DNA from 2 places in the Arthrobacter vasquezii genome. Region 2 is predicted to be linked to the other one. Evidence: riboswitches for the same ligand, from Rfam matches in the RefSeq annotation. Region 2 holds a riboswitch; the other holds the start of a gene.
The links. Region 2 has a riboswitch for S-adenosylmethionine ahead of P4U43_RS05940 (aminotransferase class V-fold PLP-dependent enzyme). Riboswitches for the same ligand answer to the same signal wherever they lie in the genome.

Region 1 (8,897 bases), on a different contig from region 2:
AGAATCGGATGATCTTCGCGAAGAACGGCGCAAGGACCAGACCGATCACGGAGGCCACGAGGACTGCGCCGAAAATGGTCTGTAGTCCTCCACCGCCGCTGATGATCGCAGTCATGGTGGCAACGCCGGCAAAGGAGACGCCCTGCACCAACGGGAGCTGGGAGCCGAAGAACTTCACACCGTAGCTCTGCAGGATGGTTGCGGCACCGCCTACGAAGAGGCAGGAGGCAATCAGGACGGCGATGTCGTCCTGGGATACGCCGGCGGCAGTTCCGACGATGAGCGGAACGGCGATGATTCCGCCGTACATGGTGAGGACGTGCTGGAACCCGTAGGCGAATGATCGTCCGAGGGGCAGCCGTTCATCCTCGGGGCGCTGGGGTTTGGCCTGATGTTTCATAGAGCTGACTGCTTTCATGAGTATGACTTCCTTGTCTCACATGAGTAGTGGGGTGAACGGCCGGGCACGGGCTTGTGCCGGGCCGTTCGCGGTTGGGGCGGCGTTCCTGCCGCGCAGGCGCCCGTTCCCAACCGTTTTCTCAGCAGAAGCCGGGGATGTTTGCCCAGATTGCTGCTTCGTTGGTTGATCCTTCGGCGCGCTCGCGTTCTACGGTCGCCTCGATCAGTCCGTACGGCCGGTCGGCCGCGAAGAAGACCTCGCCCGGGTTGTCGACGCCGAACGGCTCGAGATCCACGAGGAAGTGGTGCTTGTTCGGCAGGGAGAGCTTGATCTCCTCGATTTCCGGGTGTGCCTCCAGTGCCTGCTTGCCCATCTGGAACATGGTCTGCTGCAGAGCGAGCGAGTGGGTCTGGGCGAAAGCATCGAGGAAGATCTTGCGAACGCTGGCGTACACCGCGTTGAAGTCGATGTCCGTGGTATTTGCTGCGTAGCGCCAACGGGCGGTCACATCGGTCGCGAGGATGCGGTCCGTGGTTTCCTGCAGAGTGGTGTACTGATCCCGCGGGAACCCGTGGAACTCAGAGCCGGTCGACTTCAATACGGTCAGATCCTCGATTCCGGCGACGATGTGGCGCGTGCCGTTCTCAATGAGCAGCACAGCCGTGCGGGTTTCCGACTTGTTGCGCGAGAACGCGTGATCGTGGTCGCTGATGCGGTCCCAGAAGTACTGCTCCGCCTCCCAGCGTCCGCCGGAAACCCAGTCGAAGCTTTCGGTGAAGTGCTTGCCGAGGCGCAGGAGGAACTGCTCAGGAGAGCCAATACCTTCACGGGAGAACGCGTACACCGTGTTCTTCTGCGTGTCTGTGGCAACAACGTGTGAGTTGTCTCCCTCGGTGTGGGCGGTCTCGAAGTCGCCGTGCAGCTGTGAGGTGACGTTCAGGTCCTCGATCTGGTGCCGCGCAGTGTCGCGGGTGATCTTCACGAGCCTGCATTCGGCCTTGCCGTACTGGTTCCGACCCAGGACGATGCGGCCGCTGTTGCCCGCGGTGTTCTCGTTGGTGTTGGCGTTTGTTTCGATGGTCGGTGTCGTCATTGTCAGCTTCCTCGGTAGGTGGAATAGGCGAAGGGACTAATCAGGAGCGGCACGTGATAGTGCTGCGCCGGGTCGGTAAGTTCAAAAATCAGTGAAACGGAGGGGAAGAATGTTTCCGTGCCGGTCGCCGCAAAGTAGGTGCCGGTCTGGAAGTCAATCCGGTAAGTGCCCGCCTCCAGCGCTTCAGGGCCCAGGGAGGTGATGCGGCCGTCGTCGTCGGTGTTTCCCTCCCCGATGTCCTCCCAACCATCCGCACCCAGCCGGTGCAGTGCGGCAGCAACGCCGGCGGCGGGACGTCCCGTACCGGTGTCGAGCACGTGGGTGGTTATGTGGCTGCGGCTCATGCTGCGAGGACCCCCTTGAGTCGAAGGATGGCGATTTCACGCAGTTGCTGGGCGATGATCTCCAGCTCCAGCGCGGGCGTATTCTGCAGCCGCTCATCGAGAGCGGCGAGGATGTCCTCGGCGCTTCGACCGGCGGCCCGGATGAGGAAAACCCTCCCGAACTTCTCCTCGTAGGCACGGTTGCCTGCCTGGAGCGCGGTCTGGGTTTCGACGGCGGTGCTGACGCCGGCCTGCTCACCACGCGACATGGTGGCTTCAGTGGTATTCCCCTGCGCCCGGTCACCGATGCGCGGGTGATGCGCCAGGGCGCCGTCGATCTCGGCTTCCGTCCAGGGATAGGCTGCCTTTTCGGCGAACGCAATCAGGTCGGCTTCCGAGGAGAAGGGCCGCGCGTCCACGATGGCCTCAACCCAGCGCGGGATGTCAACGCATGGCGTGAGTTGGGCAGCGGCCACTTCGGGGGTACAGGTATTGAGGGTTGCAAGAGGCATGGGTGTCAGCTTTCTATGAAGCGCTATCGCCAGCGCTGAACACCCTTACCCTCGAACGAATTCGATTTGACTCGATGTTTCCGGCGACAGTCCAGGAACCGTGTGGCTCTGGTTCAGTTTCTATATGGTGGAATTTTTATTCCGATTTCATTGTAGCCCTGATCACATGGTAACTGTCAAGCGTTACCTGGATCACATGATAGAGCTGCTTCCCTGCACCAGCCCACCACCGCGTAAATGGTGGAAGATGGGCCTATGGATGCCACCGCCGCATTGAATGAGATCGCCTTCTGGCTGGAACGGGAACTGGCTCCGAGTTTCAAGGTTCAGGCGTTCCGCAAGGCCGCAGCGGCCATTGCCGAGCTGGAGCCCGACGAACTCGCACAACGCGCCCGCGACGGCCGGCTCAAGCGGATGAAGGGCATCGGAGCGCGCTCCCATGAGGTCATCACCCAAGCGCTCAACGGTGAAGTGCCGGCCTATCTCGCCGACCTCCGCGAGCGCTCGAAAGAAGCCCTGGCCAGCGGCGGGTCGGAGCTGAGGGCCCTCCTCCGCGGTGACCTGCACAGTCACAGCGACTGGTCCGACGGCGGGAGTCCCATCCCGCTCATGGTCGACGCCGCGCGTGCGCTCAATCATGAATACCTGGCGCTCACGGACCACTCCCCCACCCTGAAGATCGCGAACGGCCTGAGCGCGGAGCGCCTCACGGAGCAACTCCAGATCGTGGACCAGATCAACAACGACGACGGCGGCAACGGCTTCCGCCTTTTGAAGGGCATCGAGGTGGACATCCTTGAAGACGGAACACTGGATCAGTCGCCGGAGATGCTCGATGAGCTGGACATCGTTGTCGCCAGTGTCCACTCCAAGCTGCGCTCCGACCGCCGCACCATGACCGCACGCATGCTGGGCGGCATTCGCGATCCCCATACCAACGTCCTTGGCCACTGCACGGGCCGTCTTGTCCAGGGTTCCCGCGGCCAGCGTCCACAGTCCGAGTTCGACGCCCGGAAGGTGTTCACCGCCTGTGCCGAGAACAACGTAGCGGTGGAAATCAATTCACGTCCCGAGCGGCAGGATCCGCCGGATGACCTGATCCAGCTGGCACTCGAAGCCGGGTGTCTCTTCAGCATCGACAGCGACGCGCACGCCCCCGGTCAGCTGGATTTCCTCCAGTACGGGGCGGAGCGCGCCGAAACAAACGGCGTGCCGGCGGACCGCATCATTACGACGTGGCCGTTGGACAAGCTGCTCGCCTGGGCGCGCTCCTGAGAGCTTCCCAAGCTCCTTAGGCGTCCAGGAATTCCTTGGCTGCCCTGAAACCGGCTTCAAGGTCCGCCAGAATGTCATCAATGTGTTCAATACCCACTGAGAGCCGCACCAGCCCGGGGTTAACGCCGGCAATGACCTGCTGCTCCGGCGATAGCTGGCTATGGGTGGTCGACGCCGGGTGGATCACCAGCGAGCGCACGTCGCCGAGGTTCGCCACATGCGAGTGCAGGTCAAGGGCATCGACGAAGCGCTTCCCGGCCTCCGCACCGCCGGCCAGGTTGAAGGAAACGATGGCGCCGATTCCCTTCGGGCCGTACGTGCGTCCGCGCTCATACCAGGGGCTTGAGGGCAGCCCGGCATAGGCAACCGACTCGACATCCTCACGCGCTTCCAGCCACTGAGCCACTTCGACAGCATTGGAGACGTGCCGCTCCATCCGCAGGCTCAGGGTCTCCAGGCCCTGGGCGATCAGGAACGCGTTGAACGGGGATACCGCCGAGCCGAGGTCACGCAGCAACTGGACTCTGGCCTTGAGGATGTAGGACAGGTTGGCCCCGAGGGCGCCGTCCGCACCCAGATCCCGTGCGTACACCAGACCGTTGTATGTCGGGTCCGGCGTATTGAAGCCCGGGAAACGGTTGGGATCCTTGCCGAAATCAAACTTTCCCGAGTCAACGATGACGCCGGCGATCGCCGTACCGTGGCCGCCCAGGTACTTGGTGGCCGAATGGACAACAATGTCCGCGCCCCACTCCAGGGGCCGGATGAGGTAAGGGGTGGCAAGGGTGTTGTCCACGATCAGCGGCACACCGGCGTCGTGAGCGGTCCGGGACACGCCCTCAATGTCGAGTACGTCCTGCCGCGGGTTGGAGACGACCTCCGCAAAGAACAGCTTGGTGTTGGGCTGCACAGCGTCCCGCCACTGGTCCAGATTGTCCGGATCCGCCACGAAGGTGACCGAAATGCCGAACTTCTTCAGCGTATGGGCCAGCAGGTTGTAGGTTCCGCCGTACAGGCTCGGACTGGCGACGACGTGATCGCCGGCCTCCGCGACATTCAGGATCGCGAAGGTCTCCGCCGCCTGACCTGAGCTGAGCAGCAGCGCGCCCAGCCCGCCTTCAAGGCTGGCGATCCGCTGCTCAACGGCATCCTGGGTGGGGTTGCCGATCCGCGTGTAGATGGGAGCGAGTTCGGCAAGGGCAAAGCGGTTGGCAGCGCTTTCGGCACTGGGAAAGACGAACGACGTGGTCTGGTAGATCGGCAGAGCACGGGCACCGGTGGCGCTGTCCGGTTCCTGACCGGCGTGGATCTGGCGGGTTTCGAAAGACCATTGGTTGGACATTCAAGGCTCCTTTGGCATGGGCCCGGCATGGTGGGAGCACCGCGGGCCGCGCTTGCCGTCCGGCTGGTGCCGGGCGGCCAGGTCTTCACCCGGAGCACCCCACCGCAGCTGGAGGGTTGCTGGCCAGCAAGCCGGGGCTTGGTGCTGGCGCTCATGACCACGGCCAGTGTAGGCACAGGAGTATCACGCCGCACGAAGATGACGTTCCATGTAATCCACCCGTTGAGTTGCAGAAGTTTTTGTCGCCTAGTTGCAGGTAAAAGTGTTTCCAGGCCGCAACTAGGCGACAAAAACGTCAGGGGAGGGTGAGGAGTGCGTACTTCTCGATTGCCTGGCGTGGTGCGTCTGCGTCTACCTCTCCCCGCTTCGCGAGGAGCTGAAGAGTGCGTACGACGACGGAGGCTGGGTCGATCTTGAAGTACCGCCTGGCTGCGGCGCGTGTGTCGGAAAAGCCGAACCCGTCCGCTCCGAGTGTGGCGAAGTCCTGCGGCAGGAACTGGCGGATTTGATCCGGAACAGCCTTCATGTAGTCGGTGACGGCCACGATCGGTCCGGGTGCGTCCCCAAGCTGCTGGGTGACGAAGGGAACGCGGGCCTCTGCATCGGGGTTGAGGAAGGCCTCCTCCTCGGCGGCGAGTGCGTCACGCCGCAGCTCCGTCCACGAAGTCACCGACCACACATCGGCCGAAACACCCCAGTGGTCTGCCAGGAGTTCCTGCGCCTCGAGCGCCCACGGGACGGCCACGCCGGAGGCGAGGATCTGCGCCTTCGGCCGGCCGCCGTCGTCGTTGCCGGGCTTCAGCCTGTACACGCCGCGCACCACGGCGTCGGCATCCAACCCGGCGGGAAGCGGCGGCTGGATGATCGGCTCGTTGTAGACGGTCAGGTAGTACATGACGTTTCGATCGTCGGAATTCGCGCCGTACATGCGCTCCAGTCCTGCACGCATGATGATGCCGAGTTCATACCCGTAGGCCGGGTCGTAGGTGATGACGGCGGGGTTGGTGGAGGCAAGGATGGGTGAGTGTCCGTCGGCGTGTTGGAGGCCTTCGCCGGTGAGGGTGGTACGGCCTGCGGTGGCGCCGATGATGAACCCGCGGGTCATCTGGTCACCGGCTGCCCAGAAGGAATCTCCCGTGCGCTGGAATCCGAACATCGAGTAGAACACGTAGATCGGAATCAGCGGCTCGCCCTGCGTGGCGTACGCCGTGCCAGCCGCGGTGAACGCAGCAACTGATCCGGCTTCATTGATGCCGGCGTGGAGGATTTGGCCTTGAATCGATTCCTTGTACGCGAGAACCAACTCCCGGTCTACCGAGAGGTAGTTCTGGCCCTTGGGGTTGTAGATCTTCGCTGTCGGGAAAAAGGCGTCCATGCCGAAGGTTCTGGACTCATCCGGAACAATGGGGACAATCCGGGACCCCAGCCCTTTCTCCCGCATGAGATCTTTCAGAAGGCGGACGAAAGCCATCGTTGTGGCGGCCTGCTGCTTCCCCGAGCCCCGGTTCGCAACCTCGTACGCCTTGTCCCCCGGCAGCTCCAGTGCCGCCGCCTCGGTACGGCGTTCAGGAACAAATCCGCCGAGGGTACGGCGCCGGTCCAGGAGGTATTTGATTTCGGGGGAGTCGGGTCCAGGGTGGTAGTAGGGCGCGTTGTAGAGGTCGGCTTCGAGTGCTTCGTCGGGGATGGGGATGCGCAGGTGGTCGCGGAAGTCCTTGAGGTCCTGAAGGGTGAGTTTCTTCATCTGGTGGGTCGCGTTACGGCCCTCGAAGTGTGAACCCAACCCGTACCCCTTGACCGTTTTGGCCAGAATCACGGTCGGTTTGCCCTTGAACTCCGTGGCGGCCTTGTACGCCGCGTACACCTTCCGGTAATCATGCCCGCCGCGCTTGAGTCCCCACACCTGCGCATCTTCCATATCCGCCACGAGGTCCTTGGTGGCCGGGGTCTTCCCGAAGAAGTGATCGCGCACAAACCCACCGGATTCTGCCTTGTAGGTCTGGTAATCCCCGTCAGCGGTCTCGTTCATGATCTTCACCAGATCCCCGGTGGTGTCTTTGGCGAGCAGGTCATCCCACTCCCGGCCCCACACCACCTTGATCACGTTCCACCCGGCACCGCGGAAGAACGCCTCGAGTTCCTGCATGATCTTCCCGTTACCACGCACTGGCCCGTCCAGGCGCTGCAGGTTGCAGTTGATCACAAAGTTCAGGTTGTCCAGATTCTCATTGGCCGCCAACTGCAACAACCCACGCGATTCGGGCTCATCCATCTCCCCATCCCCCAGGAACGCCCACACCTGCTGATCACTGGTGTCTTTCAACCCGCGGTTCTGCAGATACCGGTTGGACTGCGCCTGATAGATCGCGTTCATCGGCCCGATCCCCATCGACACCGTCGGGAACTCCCAGAACTCCGGCATCAACCTAGGGTGCGGATACGAGGACAACGCATGACCGGCCTTGGACTTCTCCTGCCGGAACCCGTCCAGATCCTCCTCGGTCAGCCGGCCCTCCAGGAACGCCCGCGCATACATCCCCGGCGACGCGTGCCCCTGAAAGAACACCTGATCCCCACCACTGGGGTGGTCCTTACCCTTGAAGAAATGATTGAACCCCACCTCATACAGGGTCGCCGCACCCGCATACGTGGAAATATGGCCGCCCACACCGATCTCCGGACGCTGCGCCCGATGCACCATCACCGCAGCATTCCACCGCATCCACGCCCGGTACTTCCGCTCGATCTCCTCATCCCCAGGGAACTCAGGCTCCTCATCGACCGGAATCGAGTTCACATAATCAGTAGTCACAACACTGGGAAGACCCACCGACCGGCCACCAGCACGCGCCAGCAAACGCCCCAAAACATCACGGGCACGATCAGAACCACGCTGATCAATCAACTGATCAAAGGACTCAATCCACTCAGCCGTCTCCTCAGGATCCGAATCCCTACCAACACCCGAACCCACAATCCCCTGATCAGCAACCATGCCAAACCCTCTTTCGCTGCGCGGAACCTGCCCGCTCGATTCACTGCCTGACCGGCATCGCACCCTTGCAATGCGGCAGATGGCCTTTGTCCCTCCGGGTCCATTCCAACCCGCGCTTTCGCAATATGGAACTATTATTCCATTACTATAGGGTGAATGCCTGCCAAGATGGGAATGCCAACCAGAAAGGGCACCGGAACGTCATGAATGAACTGCCGATTGAGTCTCCACGCATTGCCGTCATCACCGGTGCAGGCTCCGGCATCGGCAAGGCGGTGGCGCACGCATTCCTGGACGCCGGCTGGGCAGTGACCCTGGCGGGCCGCCGTCGTGAACCGCTCGAGGCAACCGCACAGGGCCGGGAATTGGCTGACGTACTTCCAACCGATATCAGCCGGCCCGACGACGTCGCCCACCTCTTCGCGCACGTACATCAACGCTGGGGCAGGCTCGATTTCCTGTTCAACAACGCGGGAACCATTGGTCCCGCGGGCGCAGTTGACGAGATCAGCCCGGAGGAATGGACGTCAACGGTGGCGATCAACCTGACGGGTTCGTTCCTGTGCGCGGCGGAAGCGTTCCGCATCATGAAGCAGCAGGACCCGCAGGGCGGGCGCATCATCAACAACGGGTCCATTGCTGCCCACTCTCCACGGCCGCGGTCGGCGGCGTACACCGCAACAAAACATGCAGTGACAGGGCTGACCAAGTCGATCGAACTGGACGGACGCGCCTACGGCATTACGTGCGGTCAGATCGACATCGGCAATACCTCCACAGGGCTTATGACCACCCTCGGCGTTGGCGAGGGCGCGCTGCAGGCGGACGGCTCCCGTCGGGTGGAACCCACGTTCCCGGTGGAAGAGGCCGCCCGCACCGTGCTGCATATGGCGCAGCTACCGCCATCAGCCAACATCGGCACAGTGGTCATGACGGCCAGCGGCATGCCCTTCATCG
Region 2 (8,897 bases):
CAGAGTCGATGACCGGACGCACGCCGGTTACCGCAAGGAACTGTGCGAGGCGTTCCAGCTCGTTCCGGGTCCCCATCGTGGAACCCAGGACACGCAGCTGCAGAAAAAACACACGGTTAAGGTCCGCTGACGGAGCGGGGCCGCTCGTAGCACCGCAGGTGACCACAGCGCCGCCCGGCTTCAGCGCTTTCAGGGAGTGCGCCCAGGTGGCTTCCCCAACGGAATCGAACACCACGTCCACCCGCTCCGGGAGGCGGGCACCGGCGTCGAACACTTCGTGTGCGCCGAGCTTCCTCGCCCGGTCCTGTTTCCCGGCGCTGCGGCTGGAAACCCATACCCGGTAGCCCGCCGCGCGCGCCAGCGCGATAAGCGCGGTGGAAACCCCTCCCCCGGCGCCCTGTACGAGGATGGTCGAGCCCGGTGCTGCCGGCGACGTGGTGAACAGCATTCGGTACGCCGTCAGCCAGGAAGTCGGCAGGCATGCGGCCTCCTCGAAACTGAGATCCGCAGGTTTGGGTACGAGGTTCCGCTCCGGCACCCACACGAAGTCCGCTATGGTGCCCGGATAACTTTCCGACAGTAGTGAACGGCGGGGGTCAAGGGTCTCGTCGCCCTGCCAACCGGAAGCGGAAATGACACTGTGCACGATCACCTCGTTGCCGTCGTCGTCCACTCCCGCGCCGTCGCAGCCCAGAATCATGGGCAATTTGTCCTCGCCGAGGCCAATGCCGCGCAGTGACCAGAGATCGTGGTGGTTCAGGGCTGAGGCACGCACGCGGACCCTCCGGAAACCTGCCGGTGGCTCGGGTTCGGGGAGCTCACCCATCCGCAGGCCGTCGAGCGGGGATTGGGCGGACACTGACTCGGCATACACTGCGCGCATTCGGCGCTCCTTCGCTAGGGACCGGCTGAGAGACGTTCCGCTCCATCCTAGGCAGGTGCTGCGGCGCATATGGGTTGCAACGAGCCGGCCTGCACGTTTAGGTTCGTGCCGCCTGCGTGTGGGAGAATGGAGGGCAGTCCGGACCCATGTGGTCGATCGGCAAAGCCACAACAGGCAACATAAGGAGGCAGCCATGAGCAAGCGTGCACGTAAGCGCCGTGATCGCAAGCGCGGCGGCGCTAACCACGGTAAGCGCCCCAACACCTGACATCACGGTCATAGCAAACAGAAAAGCCCCCGCACGCGTGCGGGGGCTTTTCTGTTTGCTATGGCCACACCGGCCGTCCGGCCTAATGATCCACTGTTTTGATCTGGCTGATGCGGTCGAGGATGCTGGCCTTCAGCTTCGCCGGTGCAACCTCCGTACAGGAGCGCTTCACCACTGACCGGATCAGGCATTCCAGATCGTGTTCCTGCGCGCATTCCGGGCAATCCTCGAGATGATCTTTGATCTCGACAAGGTCTGCATGCGAAAGGGCGCCGTCGAGGTATTCGTAGAGCCGCTCGATCCGCGTGTCATCGCAGTTGCCGAGGCTATGGCAGTCGCTCATTTTCCGCCCTCCTGTGTAGTTCCACCATCAGCGGTGGACGCGCGTACCGAACTACCCATGCCGCGCTCATGCGCATACTCGGACAGCGACTCGCGCAGGAGCTTGCGTCCTCGGTGCAGCCGTGACATGACGGTGCCGATCGGGGTGTTCATGATTTCTGAAATTTCCTTGTACGCGAAGCCTTCGACGTCCGAGAAGTAGACTGCCAGCCGGAACTCCTCCGGAATTGCTTGCAGGGCCTGCTTCACATCGGAGTCCGGAAGATGATCCAGCGCCTCCACCTCAGCCGAACGCAGACCGAGGGAGGTGTGCTCCGCTGCTTTCGCCAACTGCCAGTCCTCAATGGTGTCCGAGTGGGACTGCAGGGGTTCCCGCTGCCGCTTGCGGTACAGGTTGATATAGGTGTTGGTGAGGATGCGGTACAGCCACGCCTTCAGGTTGGTTCCCGGCTTGTACTGGTGGAACGCGGAGAATGCCTTGGTGTAGGCCTCCTGAACCAGGTCTTCCGCGTCTGCCGGATTACGGGCCATTCTCATGGCAGCCGAATACAGTTGGTCCACGTACTGCATGGCGTCCCGCTCGAACCTCGCCGTGCGATCAGCAACGGATTCGGTGGACAGGTCCAGTTCCTCGTCTTCGGCTGGGGTGGGCCCCGCCGCGGCTGTGGTATTCATTGCTGCAAAGTCTACGCGTCCGCGGGTTTGCCGGCGCTGCGCCGGACCGGCCGGCGCATCAATGTGGATGCGCGGGATGTGGCCCCGCACCGATGTTGCTGTGCCCATCTGCTCCTCGTATCCGTTTACTGCGTGTTCATGTATCTCCAACCATGGGCAGCAGGTGAATATTCCGGTGCACACGCGGCGGCCGGATCGCCTCGGTCCGCCAAAAGTGCAAAACTAGACACATTCATCCACGGTTGTAACTGACTTTGTTCGCCAAGTAGATCCGGTGCCGCCCACGGTGCTGGAAGCCAGGAGGCATTGTGACCCTTGTTCGCGTATTCGCCCGCCCATTGCTTGCCAGCAGCTTCGTCCTCACGGGCATTGACCGCCTCCGGAATACCGAGGCCACAGCTACTGCCCTTCGTCCCACCCTTGACCGCATCAACAAGGCGGTGCCCGCAACGGCCTCGGCAACGAGCAACGAACAGCGTGTCGCGAAGGTGCTCGGCGCTGCCCATCTCGGTGCGGCGGTTCTGTTGGGGATCGGGCGCTTTTCCCGCGTCTCTGCTCTGGTGCTGGTCGCCACGTCCACGCTGAACGCCGTTGTTGAGTTCAACAGCGCGGATTCGTCCACGTCCAAGACCCGCAAGGACCGCCGCAACCAGCTCCTCAAGAACCTGTCGCTGATCGGTGCTGTGCTGCTCGCCGCCGTGGACACCAACGGCCGGCCGAGCTGGGCCTGGCGTGCAGAGCATTTCGCCGAGGATGCGCGCCGTAATGCCCTGGCCCTCAGCCATGACACCCGCAAGAGCATCAAGAAGGCGGAGAAAGCTGTACGCAAGACCGCTTCGGAAGTCACGGGCAGCTAAGGAGCATGAGCGCGCTGTCCGCCGCACCGTCCGCCACATCCTTTTGGCCGGCACCGTACGCAGCCGGTCCCGTTGATGCAACAGTGGAGGTCCCGGCGTCGAAGTCACTGACCAACCGGTACCTTATTCTCGCTGCGCTTGCGGACGGCCCGAGCAGGCTGCGCGCACCGTTACACTCGCGGGATTCCCTGTTGATGGTGGAAGCCCTTCGGTCGCTGGGTGCCACGGTGGAGGAGCTCGACGGCGACGGCACGTATGGCCCTGACTTGCTCGTTACGCCCATTCCGCCCGACGCGTCCGGGGATGTGAGCGTGGACTGCGGGCTGGCCGGCACGGTCATGCGCTTTGTTCCTCCGCTAGCGGCGCTTCGTGCGGGGCGCACCTCGTTTGACGGTGACCCTCACGCCCGCAAACGCCCGATGGGCGCGGTCATCAGTGCTCTCCGCGAACTTGGAGTACAGCTCGAGAACGACGACGGCTCCCTGCCCTTCACGGTCGCAGGAACCGGAGCGGTAGAGGGCGGCACGCTGGTGATAGACGCGAGCGCCTCGTCCCAGTTTGTCTCTGCGCTGCTGCTCGTTGGCGCCCGCTTCACGGAGGGCCTCAACCTGCAGCATGTGGGCAAGCCGGTGCCGAGCCTTGACCACATCGCCATGACGGTTGCAGTGCTGCGGGAGGCCGGCGTCGTCGTCGACGATTCCATTCCGAACTCGTGGCGGGTGGAGCCGGGAACCATCAGCGCGTTCGATGTGCGCATCGAGCCTGACCTCTCCAATGCCGGTCCGTTCCTCGCCGCTGCCCTCGCTACCGGCGGCACCGTGCGTGTGCCGCACTGGCCTTCGGACACCACTCAGGTCGGAGCGAAGTGGCTGACCATACTCCCCCTGCTGGGCGCCGAGGTTGAGCTGACCGATGACTCCACTCTGGTGGTCCGCGGCACCGGGACGATCACCGGCGCCGAGTTGGCCGACACCAGCGAGCTGGCGCCGACCGTCGCTGCGCTGTGCTCGCTCGCGCGGACACCGTCGGCATTGTCGGGCATTGGACACCTGCGCGGGCACGAGACTGACCGGCTCGCCGCCCTCGTCGCGGAGATTACCCGCCTCGGCGGTGATGTCGAGGAGACCGTTGACGGCCTGGTCATACGCCCGGCTCCGCTGCACGGCGGTCCTTTCCACACCTATGAGGATCATCGGATGGCCACGGCCGGCGCCATCCTGGGGCTCGCAGTGGACGGCGTGGAGATTGAGAACATTGCGACCACCGGCAAGACCATGCCCCAGTTCCCCGAGCTGTGGAAGGCACTCGCTGCCACCGCTGGTCCGAGCGGCTCTCGGTGACATCCGCCGGGTCGCGCCGCGGGACCGCTTCCTGGGATGAATCCGATGTTCGGATCCGGCCGAACAAGAAGGGTTCCCGGCCACGCACGAAGGACCGTCCGGCTCATGAAGATGCAGTGACCGGACGAATCATCACGGTGGACCGCGGACGCTATACCGCGGTTGTGGATGAGGACACCAACGCAGAGCGGGTTGTCATTGCCGCCCGGGCACGGGAACTCAGGCGGTCCCCCGTCGTCGCCGGAGATCTGGTGGCGCTGGTGGGAGATGTGAGCGGTGAACCGGACACTCTCGCCCGCCTGGTCCGGATTCAGGAAAGACGCACGCTGCTTCGCCGCAGCGCGGATGACACCGATCCCGTGGAACGCGCTGTGGTTGCCAACGCCGACCAGCTGGTGATCGTGGTTGCGGCCGCGAATCCGGAGCCGCGCACGGGGTTCATCGACCGCGCGCTGGTGGCCGCCTACGACGCCGGTATTCAGCCCCTCCTCTGTGTCACCAAAGCAGACCTGAAGGATCCGTCGGATCTGCTGGCGAATTACGAACATCTTGACCTGCTCATCATCACCAGCCAGACTGCGTCCACACCGGACGCAGTGGAAACCACATCCGCTACCGGCGCCTCAGCGCTCCTCGCGCCCGGCGCCGTCGAGCAGTTGAAGGAGCTTTTGGACGGCAAAGTGAGCGTACTGCTCGGTCACTCCGGCGTGGGCAAGTCGACGCTGGTGAACGCGCTCACCGGAGCCAATCGGGCGACGGGCGGAGTGAACGCGGTCACCGGGCGGGGGCGCCATACCTCCTCATCGGCTTATGCCCTCAAAGCTGCAGACTCAGCACCCGGTACGTGGATTATCGACACTCCGGGCATTCGTTCCTTCGGCCTTGCCCATGTCGAGGCCGACCGCATCCTCGCCGCCTTCCCGGATCTTGCACCCGGCACCGAGGACTGCGAGCGGGGCTGCCGCCACGATGCCGCCGCCGTCAACTGCGGACTGGACGGCTGGGTCGCGTCGGGCGCTGCCGGCGAATCCGGTCCGGTGCGCCTGTCTTCGCTGCGCCGGCTTCTCGGGGCGGGCGTCGAACCTTCCCAGGGTGCCAAGGAGCTGGGGATGCAGTGAGTGATGTGACTACGGCGCCGATTGCCTGCTAGACTGAACGGAGTTGTTGTGTTGCGCACGAATGTTAAGCCTTGATTTCTCTCCGGAGTTCGAAAGCTTTTTTTGCAGGCGAAATGAACACCGCGACAGGAACCCCGAAGTACGGGGGGATCCTCACACTCAAGGAATAAAAAAATGGCAACAGGTACAGTCAAGTGGTTCAACGCTGAAAAGGGCTTTGGATTCATCGCTCCTGACGACGGCGGCGCTGACGTTTTCGCTCACTTCTCCGCAATCAACTCCGGCGGCTTCCGCTCGCTTGAGGAGAACCAGAAGGTCAGCTTCGAGACCACCCAGGGCCCCAAGGGCCCCCAGGCTGAGAACATCTCCGTTCTCTAAGTCTCCGTTCTCTAAGTTTCAGCGCTTCAAGATCTAGCGCTTCAAGAAAGGGGACATCGGCTTCGGCCGGTGTCCCCTTTCTTGCGTTTAACAGCACACCGTTCAATGACACCCGTTCCTGTGCGTGCGTGAACCGATCGTAGCCCAGCGCTGAGCGCGTCCGCATCGGGACCTCCCGCATCTGTGCACCCTGACCATATAGGTTGAAAGTATGAACCTCCAGAGCTACAACGATGACCTCCGCCTTGCCCATGTAATGGCCGACTCCGTAGACGACCAGACCATGTCCCGGTTCAAGGCGCTGGATCTGGCGGTCGAAACCAAGCCGGACTTCACCCCGGTCACGGATGCGGACAAATCGGCGGAAGAGGCTATCCGCGGGCAACTCTCGCGTGCGCGTCCGCGCGATGCCGTACTCGGTGAGGAGTACGGCAGCAGCGGCGCCGGCTCGCGGCGCTGGATCATCGATCCTATTGACGGAACCAAGAACTTCGTCCGGGGCGTACCGGTATGGGCTACCCTCATTGCATTGGTGGACGAGGGCCGGCCTGTCGTCGGTGTTGTGAGCGCCCCCGCGCTCGGAAAGCGTTGGTGGGCTGCAACGGGCACCGGTGCGTTCATGGGTAAGTCTCTCGCGGCAGCCAGCCGGCTCCGGGTTTCGAGCGTATCCCGGCTGGAAGACGCCTCGCTCTCCTACTCGAACCTGTCCGGCTGGAAAGAGCGCGGCAACTTTGACGAATTCGTATCGCTCACCGAATCCGTGTGGCGTACACGCGCCTACGGTGACTTCTGGTCCTACTGCCTTGTCGCCGAAGGCGCTGTGGACATCGCCTGCGAACCTGAGCTGAACCTGTATGACATGGCCGCGCTGGTACCCATCGTCACGGAAGCCGGCGGTCGCTTCACGTCACTCGAAGGCTCCGACGGACCCTTCGGAGGCAACGCGCTGGCAACCAACAGCACACTTCACAATGATGTCCTGAAGCGGCTGAACCCCTCGCTGGACGATCTGCTTCAGGAAGGTACCGGCGTCTGACGTGGTCGCTTAACACCAACACGTAACACAAGGACCGGATATTCCCGGCCTGCTTTAGTCTGGATTCCTAGGTCACGAGTGCCAGCGTTAAACCCCGGTTTGCTGGCCGGCAACCCTCCTTCCGCGGCGGGGTGCCCCGGGTGACGACCTGGCCGGGCCAGAACGTGGTTCGGCAAGCGCGGGGCCTGGTGAAGCAGGTCCCCTGAACCTACGTGGGGTACCTCCTGTGAGCAACGCACTTCTTGAGAACGAACTCTCCGCTGCACCGCTGGCGTCCGTGATGGGCGCTGAGCTGCAGGCGCCGCTGGTGGACGGCACTGCCGTCCGTTACGTCAACCTGGACTATGCCGCTTCAACGCCGGCGCTGCAGCAGGTCAATGACTATGTGCAGAGCGTGCTTCCCTACTATGCGAGTGTGCACCGGGGCGCCGGGTACGCATCGCAAATCTCCACCTCGCTCTACGAGAATGCACGAAGGACTGTGCGGAACTTCGTCGGCGGCCGGGAAGATGATGCGGTCATCTTCACCCGCAACACCACCGATTCGCTGAACCTCCTGGCTGGATGCCTGCCGGAGGACGGTGAGGTCCTCTACCTCGACGTGGAACACCATGCCAATCTGCTGCCCTGGCTGCAGCTTCCCCATCGCGGGCTGGTCGCCGCGGGAACCATCGAGGAAACGCTCGCCGCTGTGGAAGAGGAATTGGCATCCGGAGGAATCAGCCTGCTTGCTGTAACCGGTGCGTCGAATGTCACCGGAGAAGTTCTGCCCATCGTCCGGTTCGCAGCGGCGGCTCATGCGCACGGCGCGCGGATCGTCGTCGACGCGGCTCAGCTCGCTCCCCACCGGCGGCTGGATCTGCTCCGCGACGGTATCGACTACGCGGCCTTCTCGGGCCACAAACTGTATGCGCCTTTCGGCGCGGGCGTCCTGGTCGGTAGAGGCGACTGGCTCGATTCCGGAAGGCCCCACCTCGCCGGAGGCGGCGCAGTGAAGACTGTGAAAGTGGACTCGGTGTCCTGGGCAACCGGTTCCGCGCGCCATGAGGGCGGGTCACCGAATGTGCTCGGTGCAGCCGCGCTGGCGAAGGCAACAGAGGCCATCGCTGGGTTGGATGAACCGGCCTGGCTTGCGCATGAATCAGAGCTGCGGGATGCCCTCGTGGAAGGGCTCTCCAACCTTCCCGGCATAGCAGTTCACCGCATCTTCGCTGACAGCACCGATGCGATCGGCGTAGTGAACTTCTCTGTCCACGGTTACGACGCCGGGCTGGTCGCCGCATATCTGTCCGCAGAACACGGGGTTGGACTGCGGGACGGGAAGTTTTGCGCTCATCCGCTGCTGAAGCGGCTGGGCCTGCCGTCAGGTTCGCTACGAGCGAGTTTCGGGCTCGGATCACGGCAGGACGACGTCGACAGGCTGTTGACCGGTTTGCGCTCGCTTCTTCGGGATGGACTGGGGACTGACTATGCGGTCGACGCCGGGCGCTGGGTGCCCGCGGTCGAGACCCGCCCTTTCCCTGACTGGGCTCCGCCCACGCCGGGAACTGCCGGCGCCGCGCCCTGCACAACCGACTGAGCGCTGCGACCGCACTTCCTCGGCGCGACGCCGCCTTCAACCGGGTGCTTTAATTGACGGGTTCCGTACCCGTCATGCGAGGAGTTCCCAACATGGGTGTTGGAGGTCCGCGCCTCGCCGAGCACCGCCGTCGTGAATTGGCGCGGGGCTATCTGCAGGAAAGTGACCGCTACGAGCGCGTGCGTCCGGGCTACCCCCAAGACAGCGTGGACTGGCTCATACCCGCCGGAGCGTTGCGCGCAGCAGACGTTGGCGCCGGCACCGGCAAGTTCACCCGGGAGCTCATCCGCCGCTGCCCGGAGGTGACAGCTGTTGACCCATCCCTGGACATGCTTGCAGTCCTCGGACAACAACTCCCGCGCGTAGCCAGAGTGCAGGGAACTGCCGAGGCATCGGGACTCGCAACGGCGAGCGCTGATGT

Region 1: another riboswitch for S-adenosylmethionine. It lies ahead of P4U43_RS04105 (bifunctional o-acetylhomoserine/o-acetylserine sulfhydrylase); the one in region 2 lies ahead of P4U43_RS05940 (aminotransferase class V-fold PLP-dependent enzyme).

Annotation. Positions count from the first base shown of each region.
Region 1 is NZ_JAROKN010000005.1:110,886-119,782, forward strand. Features, by position in the region: gene P4U43_RS04080 (nucleobase:cation symporter-2 family protein) at 1-418, opposite strand, end outside; gene pucL (factor-independent urate hydroxylase) at 540-1,493, opposite strand; gene uraH (hydroxyisourate hydrolase) at 1,496-1,837, opposite strand; gene uraD (2-oxo-4-hydroxy-4-carboxy-5-ureidoimidazoline decarboxylase) at 1,834-2,328, opposite strand; gene P4U43_RS04100 (PHP domain-containing protein) at 2,584-3,603, shown strand; gene P4U43_RS04105 (bifunctional o-acetylhomoserine/o-acetylserine sulfhydrylase) at 3,620-4,945, opposite strand; SAM riboswitch class IV at 4,989-5,104, opposite strand; gene aceE (pyruvate dehydrogenase (acetyl-transferring), homodimeric type) at 5,241-7,940, opposite strand; gene P4U43_RS04115 (SDR family oxidoreductase) at 8,144-8,897, shown strand, end outside.
Region 2 is NZ_JAROKN010000009.1:33,548-42,444, forward strand. Features, by position in the region: gene P4U43_RS05900 (zinc-binding dehydrogenase) at 1-883, opposite strand, end outside; gene P4U43_RS18055 (50S ribosomal protein bL37) at 1,077-1,151, shown strand; gene rsrA (mycothiol system anti-sigma-R factor) at 1,234-1,494, opposite strand; gene P4U43_RS05910 (sigma-70 family RNA polymerase sigma factor) at 1,491-2,168, opposite strand; gene P4U43_RS05915 (DoxX family protein) at 2,477-3,025, shown strand; gene aroA (3-phosphoshikimate 1-carboxyvinyltransferase) at 3,031-4,365, shown strand; gene rsgA (ribosome small subunit-dependent GTPase A) at 4,362-5,483, shown strand; gene P4U43_RS05930 (cold-shock protein) at 5,658-5,861, shown strand; gene hisN (histidinol-phosphatase) at 6,073-6,897, shown strand; SAM riboswitch class IV at 6,968-7,082, shown strand; gene P4U43_RS05940 (aminotransferase class V-fold PLP-dependent enzyme) at 7,178-8,476, shown strand; gene P4U43_RS05945 (class I SAM-dependent methyltransferase) at 8,569-8,897, shown strand, end outside.